Regions from separate parts of the Bradyrhizobium sp. WSM2254 genome, predicted to be linked through region 1. Evidence: predicted binding sites of a transcription regulator. Region 1 holds the regulator's gene; each other region holds the start of a gene.
The links. Region 1 encodes LexA, which represses DNA repair genes until DNA is damaged. Its sites were predicted from a motif close to TGTTCNNNNTGTGTTCNG; they were not measured.
Positions count from the first base shown of each region.

Region 1 (4,169 bases):
GGTCGCGGCGGGCCGGCCGTTTGCCGGATCGGTCGGCGTCGGCGAAGCGATGCGAATCTTCACCGGCGGCGTCGTTCCGGCCGGCGCGGACGCGGTCGTGATCCAGGAGGACACGGTCGCCGACGGCAGGCGCATCACGATCAAGCAAGCCGCCGTCACGGGGCGGCACATCCGCCCCGCCGGCGTCGACTTCCGCGAGGGCGACGTGCTCCTGCGCATGGGAACCCGGCTCACCGAGCGCGACCTCGCACTCGCCGCCGGGATGAATCACCCGCACCTCCCCGTCCGCCGCCGTCCGAAGGTCGCGATCCTCGCCACCGGCGACGAGCTGGTGATGCCGGGCACCAGCCCGGGCCCCGGCCAGATCGTCTATTCCAACGGCTACGCCCTGCACGCGCTCGCCCGCCAGGAGGGCGCAGATACCGTCGATCTCGGTGTTGCCGCCGATACGCTGGAGGCCACCACCGCCGGCATCCGCCGTGCCCGCGAGAGCGGCGCCGATATCCTGATTACGACCGGCGGCGCCTCGGTCGGCGACCACGATCTGGTCCAGCAGGCGCTGAGGGACGAAGGCATCGCGATGGCGTTCTGGAAGATCGCGATGCGGCCGGGCAAGCCGATGATGCACGGCCGGTTAGGAGCGATGGGTGTGATCGGCCTGCCCGGCAATCCCGTGTCGTCCTATGTGTGCGCCTTCCTGTTCATGGTGCCGTTGATTCGCGCGCTGTCGGGCCGCGCGGTGATTCATCATCGTCGCGAGCGCGCCGTGCTCGGCCGCGAGGTCGGTGCCAATGACCAGCGCGAAGATTATCTGCGCGCACGCCTGGAGCGGCGCGACGACGGCACGCTTGTCGCCCTTCCCGTCAATCATCAGGATTCCTCGCTGCTTGCGAATCTCGCTGCGGCACAGGCACTTCTCGTGCGCGCGCCGTTCGCGCCCAAGGCCGAGGCCGGCACGCCTTGCGAGGTGCTGCGACTGCCCGCCTGAACCCGCAAGTCGTGCGCGTTCCGCGAACTTTGTCGCGTTCACGGTAAATTAAGCAGTTGCGGAACACATATCGAACATATAGTGTCCGTTCATGATTTGTTTCGAGCATCTAGCGGCTCGCCGCTGAATTCACCGTCTCGGAATCGAACGACATCAACCGGGGGATTTGGTCGAGATGTTAACGCGCAAACAATACGAGCTTCTGCGATTCATCAGCGAGCGTTTGAAGGAAAGCGGCGTGCCGCCCTCCTTCGACGAGATGAAGGACGCGCTCGACCTGCGCTCGAAGTCAGGCATCCATCGCCTGATCACCGCACTGGAGGAGCGAGGCTTCATCCGGCGTCTGCCCAACCGGGCCCGCGCGATCGAGGTAATCAAGCTGCCCGAGCTCCAGGCCGCCGCCGGCAACCGGCGTGGCTTCACGCCGAGCGTCATCGAGGGCAATCTCGGCAAGGTGCGAGCGAGCTCCAGCGCCTCCGTGGACGAGGGCGAACGCCCCGTCGCGGTGCCGGTGATGGGCCGCATCGCGGCCGGCACACCGATCGAGGCGCTGCAGACCCGTAGCCACACCATCAGCGTACCGCCGGACATGCTCGGGTCGGGCGAACACTACGCGCTCGAAGTGCGCGGCGACTCGATGGTCGAAGCCGGCATCCTCGACGGCGACATGGCGCTGATCCAGCGCAACGAGAGCGCCGACACGGGCGACATCGTGGTGGCGCTGATCGACGACGAGGAAGCGACGCTGAAGCGCTTCCGCCGCCGCGGTGCCTCGATCGCGCTCGAGCCCGCCAATGCGGCCTATGAGGTCCGCATCCTGCCGCCCAACCGGGTGAAGATTCAGGGCAAGCTGATCGGCCTGTACCGCAAGTACTGAGCGCGCTCCGCCGCTTGGCGCCCCGCGCGTTGACGATTGGAGCGGACGATTGTCCGCTCCGGCTGGATAGTCTTTCTGGTTTTGCACAGATTATCCGGCCCCTCTCCCGCGGTACATCCTCGGGCACGCCGCACGAAGCCCTGATCGCTTCGCGGCGCTGGAGATCGAGGAGACCGTCATGCGCAAGATCGTTTTGAGCGCCGTCACGATCACGCTGATCGCAGCATCAGCGGCGCATACCTTCGCCGCACAGTCACACCATGTCCGCAAGGCAGCGCAGACGACGACGAGCGAGCAATTGCGCAATGCCCGCAACGCCGTCGCGCAGCCGCCGCAACCCGCCTGGCAATATTTGGGCTGGTCGGCACCTGCTGGTCGCTGACGGGGACGCACGCCAAATGCACAGGAGCGGACTTTGTTCCTCGTGCATTTGAAAAAGATATTGTGATGGCAGCCTGCGGATCTAAGTCGCAGATTTGCCTACAACCGAGAAGACGCTAACATGCTTCCACTCTGATAGGGGCTAGTGCCTCCGAAGGAGGCGCGGGTCGCTATCCCTGAATGAGGAGCACCCGATGTGTGACTACAGTCTGCATGCCGTCGCGACGCGTCCCGCAGAAGTCGGCGAGACGATCGTCACGACCACTTTCCGAGGCACCTCGACGCGCGGCTTCGCCTCTGAAGCCGACATGTCCGTCGCGGTCTGCCTGCTGCCGGGGACGGAGCTCGCCTTCGCCGACAACGTCCGCTACGACAATCGCTGGATCTGGACGCGCACCATCAACTCCCGCGTCGGCAAGTTCGGCAAGATCGATCCGCACATTCCCGATCGCCATCACGACGCGATCGAATTCCCCGACGGCAAATACGTACTGGTGACGCAGCTCGTCGAAGGCCAGCGCGCGACCGTGCTGCAGTTGCCGGTGACCCAGCCCGGCGGCGAGCGCGAGCACAAGCCGCAGGTCATCGCCGATGGTCGGCCGACCATCACCCGCCTGCCGATCGGCTGAGGCAGCTCCCCCGGCTCACGGGTCGGGGCCAGGATCGAAATCGCCATCGCCGGCCGTGGCCGGCGACGTGGTGCGGTTTGCGTCCTGAGAATCCAATCCGCCGAGATCCCCCGCGCCTCCCCGTCGCACGAAGTTTGCGCGGCTCTGCCTGAATTTTGAACGTCCGCTCCGCGGCTAGATCGCCGATGCTGTCATTGGCTTGAGGCGGCGGACACGGTCGATGAAAACCTTCATTCGCGTCGTTGAACTCTGGGTGCCGGACCGGACGCGCATGCGGCTGGAATTCGGCGGCGGCCTCTATGGCGAAGGGCTGTCCGCGTTCAAGGCCGTGAGCGAGAACTTGCGCTTCGGATACGACGAGGGCCTTCCCGGCAAGGCCTGGGCCAGCGGCCATCCCGTGATCCTCACCAAATTCGCCAACTCCTATTTCAAGCGGACCGATCAGGCGCTCGCGGCCGGCCTCACCTGCGGCGTGGCGGTGCCGGTGTTTTCAGGCGAATTCTTGCAGGCCGTCATGGTGCTGTTCTGCGGCGACGACGAGGCGCATGTCGGCGCGATCGAGCTCTGGCACAATGATCCCGATATCTCCCACGAGATGGGGCTCGTCGACGGCTACTATGGCACCGCCGACATGTTCGAATTCAACTCCCGCCACACCAGGTTTCCCCGCGGCTTCGGCCTGCCCGGACGCACCTGGAAAGCGGGCCTGCCGCTGATCATCAAGGACCTGCACAACGCCAGGAGTTTTCTGCGCTGGGAAGACGCCGCCGAAGTCGGCATCAATCTCGGCGTCGGCGTGCCCTATCGGACCGGCATCGACCAGACCTGGGTGCTGACTTTCCTCTCCGCGCAGGCGACGCCCATTGCGCGGCGCTTCGAGATCTGGGTGCCGAACGAGGCCCGTTCGGCACTGGTCTTTCGCGCCGCCGATTGCAGCGCGCAGACCGACCTTGCCGCGCTCTACGCGGACAAATCCATCGCCAGGGGCGACGGCAGCATCGGCGGAGCCTGGGCCACCGGCATGCCCGCACTCAACGACGATCTCGCGCATGACGGCTCAGCCGCGGCCGCGGAGGCTCGCGCGTCTGGGCTGAGCCAGATGGTGGCCCTGCCGGTGATCGGAGCCGCCGGGCTCGACGCCGTGCTGGCCTGGTACCTGTAGCCTGTCCGATCAATCCTCAGCCTGCATGTCCGCCTCGGACGGCGTCGCGTCCCGGTTACGGGGAGCCGGCGCCTGCGGCGCGAGGCTCGCGCCGAAATCGCCCTCGCCGGCGGTCGCCGGCGACCACGGACG
Region 1 is NZ_AXAB01000029.1:75,850-80,018, reverse strand. It holds gene glp (gephyrin-like molybdotransferase Glp) at 1-988, shown strand, start outside; gene lexA (transcriptional repressor LexA) at 1,164-1,865, shown strand; gene A3M7_RS49770 (hypothetical protein) at 2,044-2,247, shown strand; gene A3M7_RS49765 (hypothetical protein) at 2,441-2,875, shown strand; gene A3M7_RS0121935 (GAF domain-containing protein) at 3,096-4,037, shown strand; gene A3M7_RS0121930 (ComEC/Rec2 family competence protein) at 4,047-4,169, opposite strand, start outside.

Region 2 (4,169 bases), on a different contig from region 1:
CACGGGGTATGACAGTGTCAGGTGAACCTCGCGCCCGCCTTCATCGGCACGCCGCGCAGGAAGTCGACCGCCTGCATCCGCGCCTTGCCTTCGCGCTGCAGCTCGATGATGCGGATCGCGCCCTCGCCGCAGGCGATGGTGAGCTGGTCGTCGAGCACCTCGCCCGGCGCGCCCGAGCCCTTGGCGAGCGCGCAGCGCAGGATTTTTGCGCGCGAATTCTCGCTGACGCCTGCGAGCTCGGCCCAGGCGCCGGGGAACGGCGACAGGCCGTGGATGTGGCGCAGCACGGCGTGCGCGGGCTTGCTCCAGTCGATGCGCGCCTCGGCCTTGTCGATCTTGGCCGCATAGGTGACGCCGTCCTCGCTCTGCTTCTTGAGCTGGAGGCCGCCGCGGCCGAGCGCCGCCATGGCCCGCACCATCAGGTCGGCGCCGAGCCGGGACAGGCGATCGTGCAGGTCCGCCGCGGTCATGTTGTCGGTGATCGCGAGGCGCTCGGCCATGGCGACGTCGCCGGTGTCGAGGCCGACGTCCATCTTCATCACCATGACGCCGCTCTCGGCATCGCCCGCCATGATGGCGCGGTTGATGGGCGCGGCGCCGCGCCAGCGCGGCAGCAGCGAAGCGTGCAGATTGTAGCAGCCGAGCTTTGGCGCATCGAGAATGGCCTGCGGCAGGATCATGCCGTAGGCGACGACCACGGCGGCGTCGGCGTCAAAAGCGCGAAACTGCTCCAGCGCTTCCTCCGTCTTCAGCGTCTTCGGCGTCAGCACGGGCACGCCGAGTTTTCGCGCGGCTTCCTCCACCGGGGTCGGCTGCAGTTGCAGGCCGCGCCGCCCGCCCGGCTTCGGCGCACGCGTATAGACAGCCACGATTTCATGGCCATGCGCGACGAGCTCGAGCAGCGTCGGCACGGAGAAATCGGGCGTGCCCATGAAGATGAGGCGAAGGGGCATCAACAGAACTCGCTGCGTTCCCTCCCCCCTTGCGGGGGAGGGCTAGGGAGGGGGGTGCCACACGGCGCGCTCTGTCGGCGTAAGCGCGGACTAGTTCTTGGCCCCGGTTAGACTTTTTCCTGGGCTACCCCTCTCCCCCACCCTCCCCCGCAAGGGGGGAGGGAGCGCAGAGGCGTTCGCGGCGGCACCAGTCGCTTACAACTTACTTACTCCGCGCGCTTGGCGGCTTTCTCGAACTTCTTGATCACGCGGTCGCGCTTGAGCTTCGACAGATAGTCGACGAACAAGACGCCGTTGAGATGGTCGATCTCGTGCTGGATGCAGGTGGCGTAGAGGCCTTCGGCGTCCTCCTCGTGCACCTTGCCGTCGAGATCGGTGAAGCGCACGCGCACCTTCGCGGGACGTTCGACCTCCTCGTAATATTCGGGGATCGACAGGCAGCCTTCCTCGTAGACCGACAGCTCCTCGGACGAGGCGATGACTTCCGGATTGATGAAGACGCGCGGCTCCGGCTTGGTCTCGCCGTTCTCGTCGCGCTTGGCGAGGTCCATGGTGATCAGCCGCAACGGCTGCGCGATCTGGATCGCCGCGAGGCCAATGCCGGGCGCGTCGTACATGGTCTCGAACATGTCGTCGGCAAGCTTGCGGATCTCCGTCGTGACCTTCTCGATCGGCTTGGAGACCAGACGCAGCTGCTTGTCGGGCAGGATGATGATTTCTCTGAGGGCCATGGCGGCGATTTAAGCCGGGCGCCGGACGCGGTCAATGCGGCCAGGAACCCCGTTAACTCTCCGCTAACCATAAAACTTCAGGTTTCGTTAACCATAAAAATTAACGGGGCATTTACCGGAAATGTTCGCTATTCGTTCGTGCAGCCAGCCGAATCGGCTAGAAGGGCAGGCATGAACGAGATCATTTTCGTGGCCGGCGACTGGCCGGTGCGCACGATCGACGCGCTGATCGGCTTCGGTGTCCTGGTCCTCATCCTGCTGGTTGTGATCGCCGTGGTGATTGCACGCTCGGGGCGGCGCGGGGCGGAACTCGCGATGGCGAATGCGATCCGCGCCGACGAGCTCGAGGAGCGCATCAGCCAGATGCTGCACGCCCAGAGCGAAGCTGCCGGCCGTGCCGACGCCATGACCCAGGCGCTGGCCGGCCGCCAGGCCGAGATGGCCCGCGCGGTCAATGAGCGGCTGGATTCGGTCACCCATCGCGTCGGCCAGTCCATGGAGCACTCGACCCGCAACACCATGGAGAGCCTGCACGCCCTGCACGAGCGGCTCGGCATCATCGACAACGCGCACAAGAACCTCACCGACCTCACCACACAGGTAACGACGTTGCGCGACGTGCTCGCCAACAAGCAGTCGCGCGGCGCCTTCGGCCAGGCGCGGATGGAGGCGATCGTCCAGGACGGCTTGCCGAAGGGCGCCTACGAGTTCCAGTTCACGCTTTCGACCGGAAAGCGGCCGGACTGCGTCGTGTTCCTTCCCGATCAGCGCCCGCTCTGCATCGACGCGAAGTTTCCGCTGGAGGCGATGACCGCGCTGCACGATGCCCGCACCGATGAGGAGAAGCGGATCGCCACGCAGCGGCTGCGCGGCGACGTGATGAAGCATGTCAGCGACATCGCGGAAAAATATCTCGTCACCGGCGAGACCCAGGAGATGGCGCTGATGTTCGTGCCGTCGGAATCGGTCTACGCCGAGATCCATGACGGTTTCGACGACGTGATCCAGAAGGCCTATCGCGCCCGCGTGGTGCTGGTGTCGCCCTCGCTGCTGATGCTGGCGATCCAGGTGATGCAGCAGATCATGAAGGACGCGCGCATGCGCGACGCCGCCGACCAGATCCGCACCGAGGTCATCAAGCTCGGCGACGATCTCGGCCGCCTGCGCGACCGCGTCCTGAAGCTGCAGAAGCATTTTGCCGACGCCAACGAGGACGTCCGCCAGGTGCTGATCTCCGCCGACAAGATCGAGAAGCGCGCCGGACGGATCGAGGAGCTCGATTTCAGCAAGGCCGATGCGCCGGCGGAGGGCCCGCACCTGGTGGCAACCGGCGCGCCCGAACTGTTCCCGAGGAAGCTCCAGGCGGGGGAGTGATTCTCTTCTGAGATCCGGTACGCTGACGCCACAATTTCGCTGTCGTCGCCCGGCTTGACCGGGCGACCCAGTATCCCAGAGGCGGCAGATGGGCGCACGCTGCAACTACGTGTACATCCTCGCCAGCAAGATTGGGGGCACGCTGTATATCGGCTTGACGAATGACCGCATCCGCCGCGTAGCCGAGCACAAGTCAAAGCTGATCGAGAGTTTCACAGAGAAATATGACGTCGCGAGGCTCGTCTACTTCGAGCAGTTCGATGACCCCGAGAATGCGATCAAACGAGAGAAGCGGCTCAAGAAGTGGAACAGGGCCTGGAAGGTCCGCTTGATCGAGCAGCACAACCCGAATTGGGATGATCTCTATCCCGGAATAGCCGGACCACCATGACACTGTCGACGCTGTCATACCTCGCGAAGGCGGGGTATCCAGTACGCTGCGGCGGGTGTGATTGAACCGAGACGCTGGTGGTTACTGGATCGTCCGCCTTCGCGGACGATGACAGCGGAGAGGACGACGACAGCTCCCTTGTGGCCCCCAGAATCTGCTAACACCTCCCCATGACCGCCCCCGACGCGACCTCCCCCGCCGCGACTTCCGCCCCGGCCGCCTCCTGGCGTGACGGCCTTGCCGTGTACCTGCAACCGCGGGTGCTGATCGTGCTGTTCCTCGGCTTCTCGTCCGGGCTGCCGCTGGCGCTGTCGGGCTCGACGCTGCTGGTGTGGATGCGCGAGGCCGGGGTCGATCTCGGAACCATCGGGCTGTTTGCGCTGGTCGGCACGCCCTACACGCTGAAATTCTTGTGGGCGCCGCTGGTGGATGCGCTGCACGTGCCGCTGTTCACGCGCGCGTTCGGACGCCGGCGCGGCTGGCTGCTGTTCTCGCAGCTGCTGCTGATCGTCGCCATCCTGCTGCTGGCGCTGACCGATCCCGCACGCTCACCGTTCTACGTCGCGCTCGGCGCGCTGCTGGTGGCGACGACGTCCTCGACGCAGGACATCGTGGTCGACGCCTTCCGCGTCGAGAGCCTGCCGGAGAGCGAGCAGGCCGCCGGCATGGCGTCCTATGTCGCCGCCTATCGCATCGGCATGCTGGTCTCGACCGCGGGCG
Region 2 is NZ_AXAB01000051.1:1,212-5,380, forward strand. It holds gene fmt (methionyl-tRNA formyltransferase) at 18-953, opposite strand; gene def (peptide deformylase) at 1,160-1,684, opposite strand; gene A3M7_RS0131315 (DNA recombination protein RmuC) at 1,856-3,058, shown strand; gene A3M7_RS0131320 (GIY-YIG nuclease family protein) at 3,147-3,449, shown strand; gene A3M7_RS0131325 (MFS transporter) at 3,620-4,169, shown strand, end outside.
Region 2: the regulator LexA is predicted to act here: its motif matches at 1,807-1,824, upstream of A3M7_RS0131315 (DNA recombination protein RmuC).

Region 3 (4,169 bases), on a different contig from region 1:
ACTCCACGGCAAAGCTGCGCGAGAGCGAAGAGCGTCGCAGCATGGCGATCGCCGCCGGCAAGATGGGATCATGGGACTGGGACTGGGTCAGCGGCGACTGGATGTGGGACGAGGGGCAGTATCGCATCTTTGGCGTGAGCCCGGAGAGCTTCGAGGTCAATCCGGCCAACGTTCAGGCACTGTTGCATCCCGATGACGTCGACCAACTGCGCAAGGCGATCGCCGAATTCAGCAAGGGCACACGCGCCTATGAGACGGAATTCCGCATTGTGCGGCCCGACGGCGATGTGCGCTGGTGTGTCGGCACGGCTGCCGCCACCGCCGACAATAGCGGCCGCGTGGTGCGCGTGAGCGGTGTCACCGTGGACATCACCGAGCGCAAGCGGGCCGAGGAGCGGCAAAATCTGCTGGCGCGGGAAGTCGATCATCGTGCCAAGAATGCGCTGGCGCTTGCGCAATCGATCGTGCGTCTCACCCGTGCCGACGAGGTCAAGGCCTATGTCAACGCCGTCGAGGGGCGTATCAACGCGCTGGCGCGCGTGCATACGATCCTGTCGCTGTCGAGCTGGCAGGGCGCCGAACTCTCGAAGCTGATCGACGAGGAACTCGCGCCCTATTCGCTCGGCGGCCAGATCAAGCTGGCGGGGCCCGAGGTTCAGTTGCTGCCGGCAACCGCCCAGACGCTTGCTCTCGCGCTGCACGAGCTTTTCACCAACTCGGCCAAGTATGGCGCGCTCTCGACGCGGTCGGGCCGGCTCATGATCGGCTGGCAGGTCGAGGAGGACCACCTCACACTGATCTGGGAGGAATCCGGCGGTCCGCTGGTGAGGACGCCGAAATCTCGCGGCTTCGGCACGCGGAGCCTGCTCGCGAGCGTCGAGTCCCAGCTCGGCGGAAAGGCGCAATTCGATTGGCGCGCCGAGGGTCTGTTGTGCCGCCTGGAAGTGCCGTTGACCCGGAAGACCCCGACCGCGGCCGCGCATGGCAAGTTCGACGCCACCACCGTCCTCGCGCTCCAGCGCGCGTCGGGTTAACCCGACGCGGCGACCTTCATGCGCCGCACCGGCTGAGGTTCATGGCCGACGCGCCCTTCGAGCCAGGCTTCCGTTTGCGCGAGATCGCGTAACGCCATCGCATAGCGGCGGGCCGCGCTTCGCTCGGCACCGCGCGGCAGCTTGCGCGCCTTGCGCAGCATATCGGCGGCCGCGTTTCGATAGGCCAGTGAGCGATAGAGAAAGACAACCTTACCCATATCGAATGTTCCCGTGTTGACGGCTTCCATGGTCGCAAGGTCGGCATGAACGTCGGATGAAGCCCGACGTGACAAATCGTTCATGCCGATGGAACCCGAAATCGCCGGCTGCGTTGCACGGATGAACGAGGTCGGTTCCATGCGTGCGAGAAAGTCGCCGAAAAAGTCGCGAAGTCTGATCTCTCCTACCGGCATCATCACGATCATGACGCATGCGATGATGGGCGCGGCGCTCGGCCTCGCCTTCGGTCTCGCGCTCGTTCTATCCAACCCGCCGGTCGCAAATTTGCTGAAACACGGCGGAGATTCGGCCGCTGCCGTTTTCGTCGTCACGTTAGTGACGACATTCGCAATCGGCGCGATGCTCACAGGCATCGTGTTCATCATCGCCGAGGACAAGGAATCTTGAACCGCGCGTGAAACCTGTGAGTTGCTTTGTCGGGAACTCCGGCGGCGGATGGCGGTTGGCTGCCTGCGTCATTTTAACTCAGGGAGTTCCCGCGCATGAAGACGACCAAGCTCGCCCTCGCCATGATGTTGGCAACCGGCCTCGCCGCCGCCCCGTTCGCCGCGCAGGCGAAGTCGCACAAGGCGAAACATGAATCCTCGACGTCGTCCTCGCAGACGACGGGGGCCAACACGAAATCCAAGAGCGCCGATCCCTCCGGTCAGGGCGGCTCCGGTCCCGGCTCCGACCAGGGCGGCACCATGACGAACAACAAGGGCACGACCAACGCCAAGTAGGCTCGCCGCCGTTCATCGAAGGCCCCGCGATCGCGGGGCCTTCTTGCTTTGGTGTTCGATCCAATCCTTCTCACGCCATCGTCCGCGCACGCCTTAGCTGCGCCGGATGTCGGCGATGTTCAGGCCACCGCCCGCGGAGTTCGTCTTCACGAGATGATCGAGCTGCGCCCGCTTGCGTGCGATCAGAAGCTGGGCCGCGGCATCGTCGAGACCCTCGCGCTGCAATTGCCGGATCGCGGACCCCAGTTCGAGGATCTCGGCGCGCAGTCTCAAGATCCGGTACGTGTCCGGGTCTTCCTCCATGGCGCGCTCCCAAAATGTCTCAGCGGCGCGCGATTGCGCGCACGGGACCCGCGGCTTTCTTGAGGGAACGAAGACGTACACGATCGCGAACATCCGGCAGGACATTGCCACCGCCAGCCGCCTTCCATTCGCCGATCAGCAGATTGATTTTCCGGCGCAGATCCATCTGCGCCAGGGCCTTTTCTGAGCAGTCGCGATCGCGGTCGACGAGACCGCGCACGGTCGCCTCGACATCGGCCATTTCCAGCCTCAAGGCGCTGATCTTACGTCGAATTTCATTAATTCTGTTGTCCATGGCTTGTTAGAACAAAATAAGAACATATAGTCAAGTCACATTTCAGAACGGAGAAGCCAGATGCAGGTTCAAGGTAAATACGACGCCAGGGTTTTCCTCGCGGAGCAGATGACGAGGTCACAGGGCCTGAGGTTGAAGCGGCTCAGCGAGGAGGCCTATCAGCCCGCGCAATACGATCGCGATCTGTCCTTTACTGAAGCTGCGCGTCGCATCCAGGTGCTCGAGGCGGAGATCGAACTGGCGAACTCCTTCTAGCCAGCCTGCATTGCGCATCCGGAACGTTGCGGGCGCGCTTTCGGAACCATGCTTATGCCGAATGGGTTTTCTCCCGGCCAAGGGAGAATCCGAATGGCACGGAAGGCAAAGAAACGCCGCTACTCGCGCAGCGCCGGCAGCGACGTCGAAAGCGAAATGCGGCGCTACAAGAAGGGCACGGCAAAGAGCGGCCCCGGTGGTCGCGGCGGACGTGTGAAGAGCCGCAAGCAGGCGATCGCAATCGGCCTGTCGAAGGCGCGCAAGAAAGGCAAGAAGGTCCCGAAGAAGGCCTCGAAGCGGAAGGCATCCAAGAAAAAGACGAGCAAGAGAACGTCCAAACGCAAATCCGTCAAGCGATAGCGGCAATCGGCGCTAGATCATGCTGCCCGGCATGAAGCAGCGGATCGAGATGCCAAACGCGGTCTTCACCGGCCACACCATGGTGCGGCCGGCGCGGTTCGGCTCGGTGATGACGGCTTCATCGGGCACATCGACCCACTGCCCATCGAGGCGCACGCGATAGTGCCCGTCATGCGACTCCCAATCCGGATCGGAGACGGCAAATCCGTCGGCGTCCGAGCAGCACGGGCCGAGATGGCTGCGCAGGCTGTCGAACCAGGGCTTGAGCGGCGAATTGGCGTAGCGGCCGTCATCGCGCCCCAGGGCACTTCCAGCCGACAGCACGAGCGGCGCCACGAGCAGCGCAAGTCTCAGCGAAAGCTTCAATCGATCCATGTCGGCACCGATCAAATACGAACCGCCGGTTCCACAAGACGGCCGGACGTCCGAAGTTCCACTCTTGCAATCGCCTGGGCGCCTTCATTGCCGCCAAGGCAACACGCGATCGAATTCTGACGAGCGAACGCGGCTTTTTCGGACGAACCTGTCACCAATGCTGCCGTTGACGAGAATGTTATCGGCGACCTGTGGGTATCTCGGATGCCAACGAGAAAAGGCGGCCCGAAGGCCGCCTTTTTGGATTTGCGCCGGAAGAGCTCGACCTACGCGAGTGGCACCGCGACAAATCGGGTCGCGTCCGCACTTTTGACCTGCAACAGCACGCTGGTCTTGCCGGACGATTTGGCCTGCGCCAGCTCGGCGCGGACGTCGCCGACATTGGCGACGGGCTTGCCGCCGACATTGAGGATGACATCGCCGGTCTGAATGCCGCGCTGCGCCGCCGGCCCTCGCGGATCGACCTCGGTGACGACGACGCCCTTCTGGCCGGCGCCCTGCACGTCGCCGGCCGGCGCCAGGCTGAGCCCGAGGCGCGGCGTGCCGTTGCCCGGCTGCGCCTTGCCCTCGTCGGCCTTTCCGTTT
Region 3 is NZ_AXAB01000033.1:80,527-84,695, forward strand. It holds gene A3M7_RS0124280 (HWE histidine kinase domain-containing protein) at 1-1,034, shown strand, start outside; gene A3M7_RS50630 (hypothetical protein) at 1,031-1,459, opposite strand; gene A3M7_RS0124290 (hypothetical protein) at 1,392-1,661, shown strand; gene A3M7_RS0124295 (hypothetical protein) at 1,757-1,996, shown strand; gene A3M7_RS49830 (hypothetical protein) at 2,090-2,299, opposite strand; gene A3M7_RS49835 (hypothetical protein) at 2,319-2,540, opposite strand; gene A3M7_RS0124310 (DUF3072 domain-containing protein) at 2,655-2,849, shown strand; gene A3M7_RS0124315 (DUF6496 domain-containing protein) at 2,943-3,209, shown strand; gene A3M7_RS0124320 (hypothetical protein) at 3,222-3,584, opposite strand; gene A3M7_RS0124325 (Do family serine endopeptidase) at 3,851-4,169, opposite strand, start outside.
Region 3: the regulator LexA is predicted to act here: its motif matches at 2,602-2,619, upstream of A3M7_RS0124310 (DUF3072 domain-containing protein).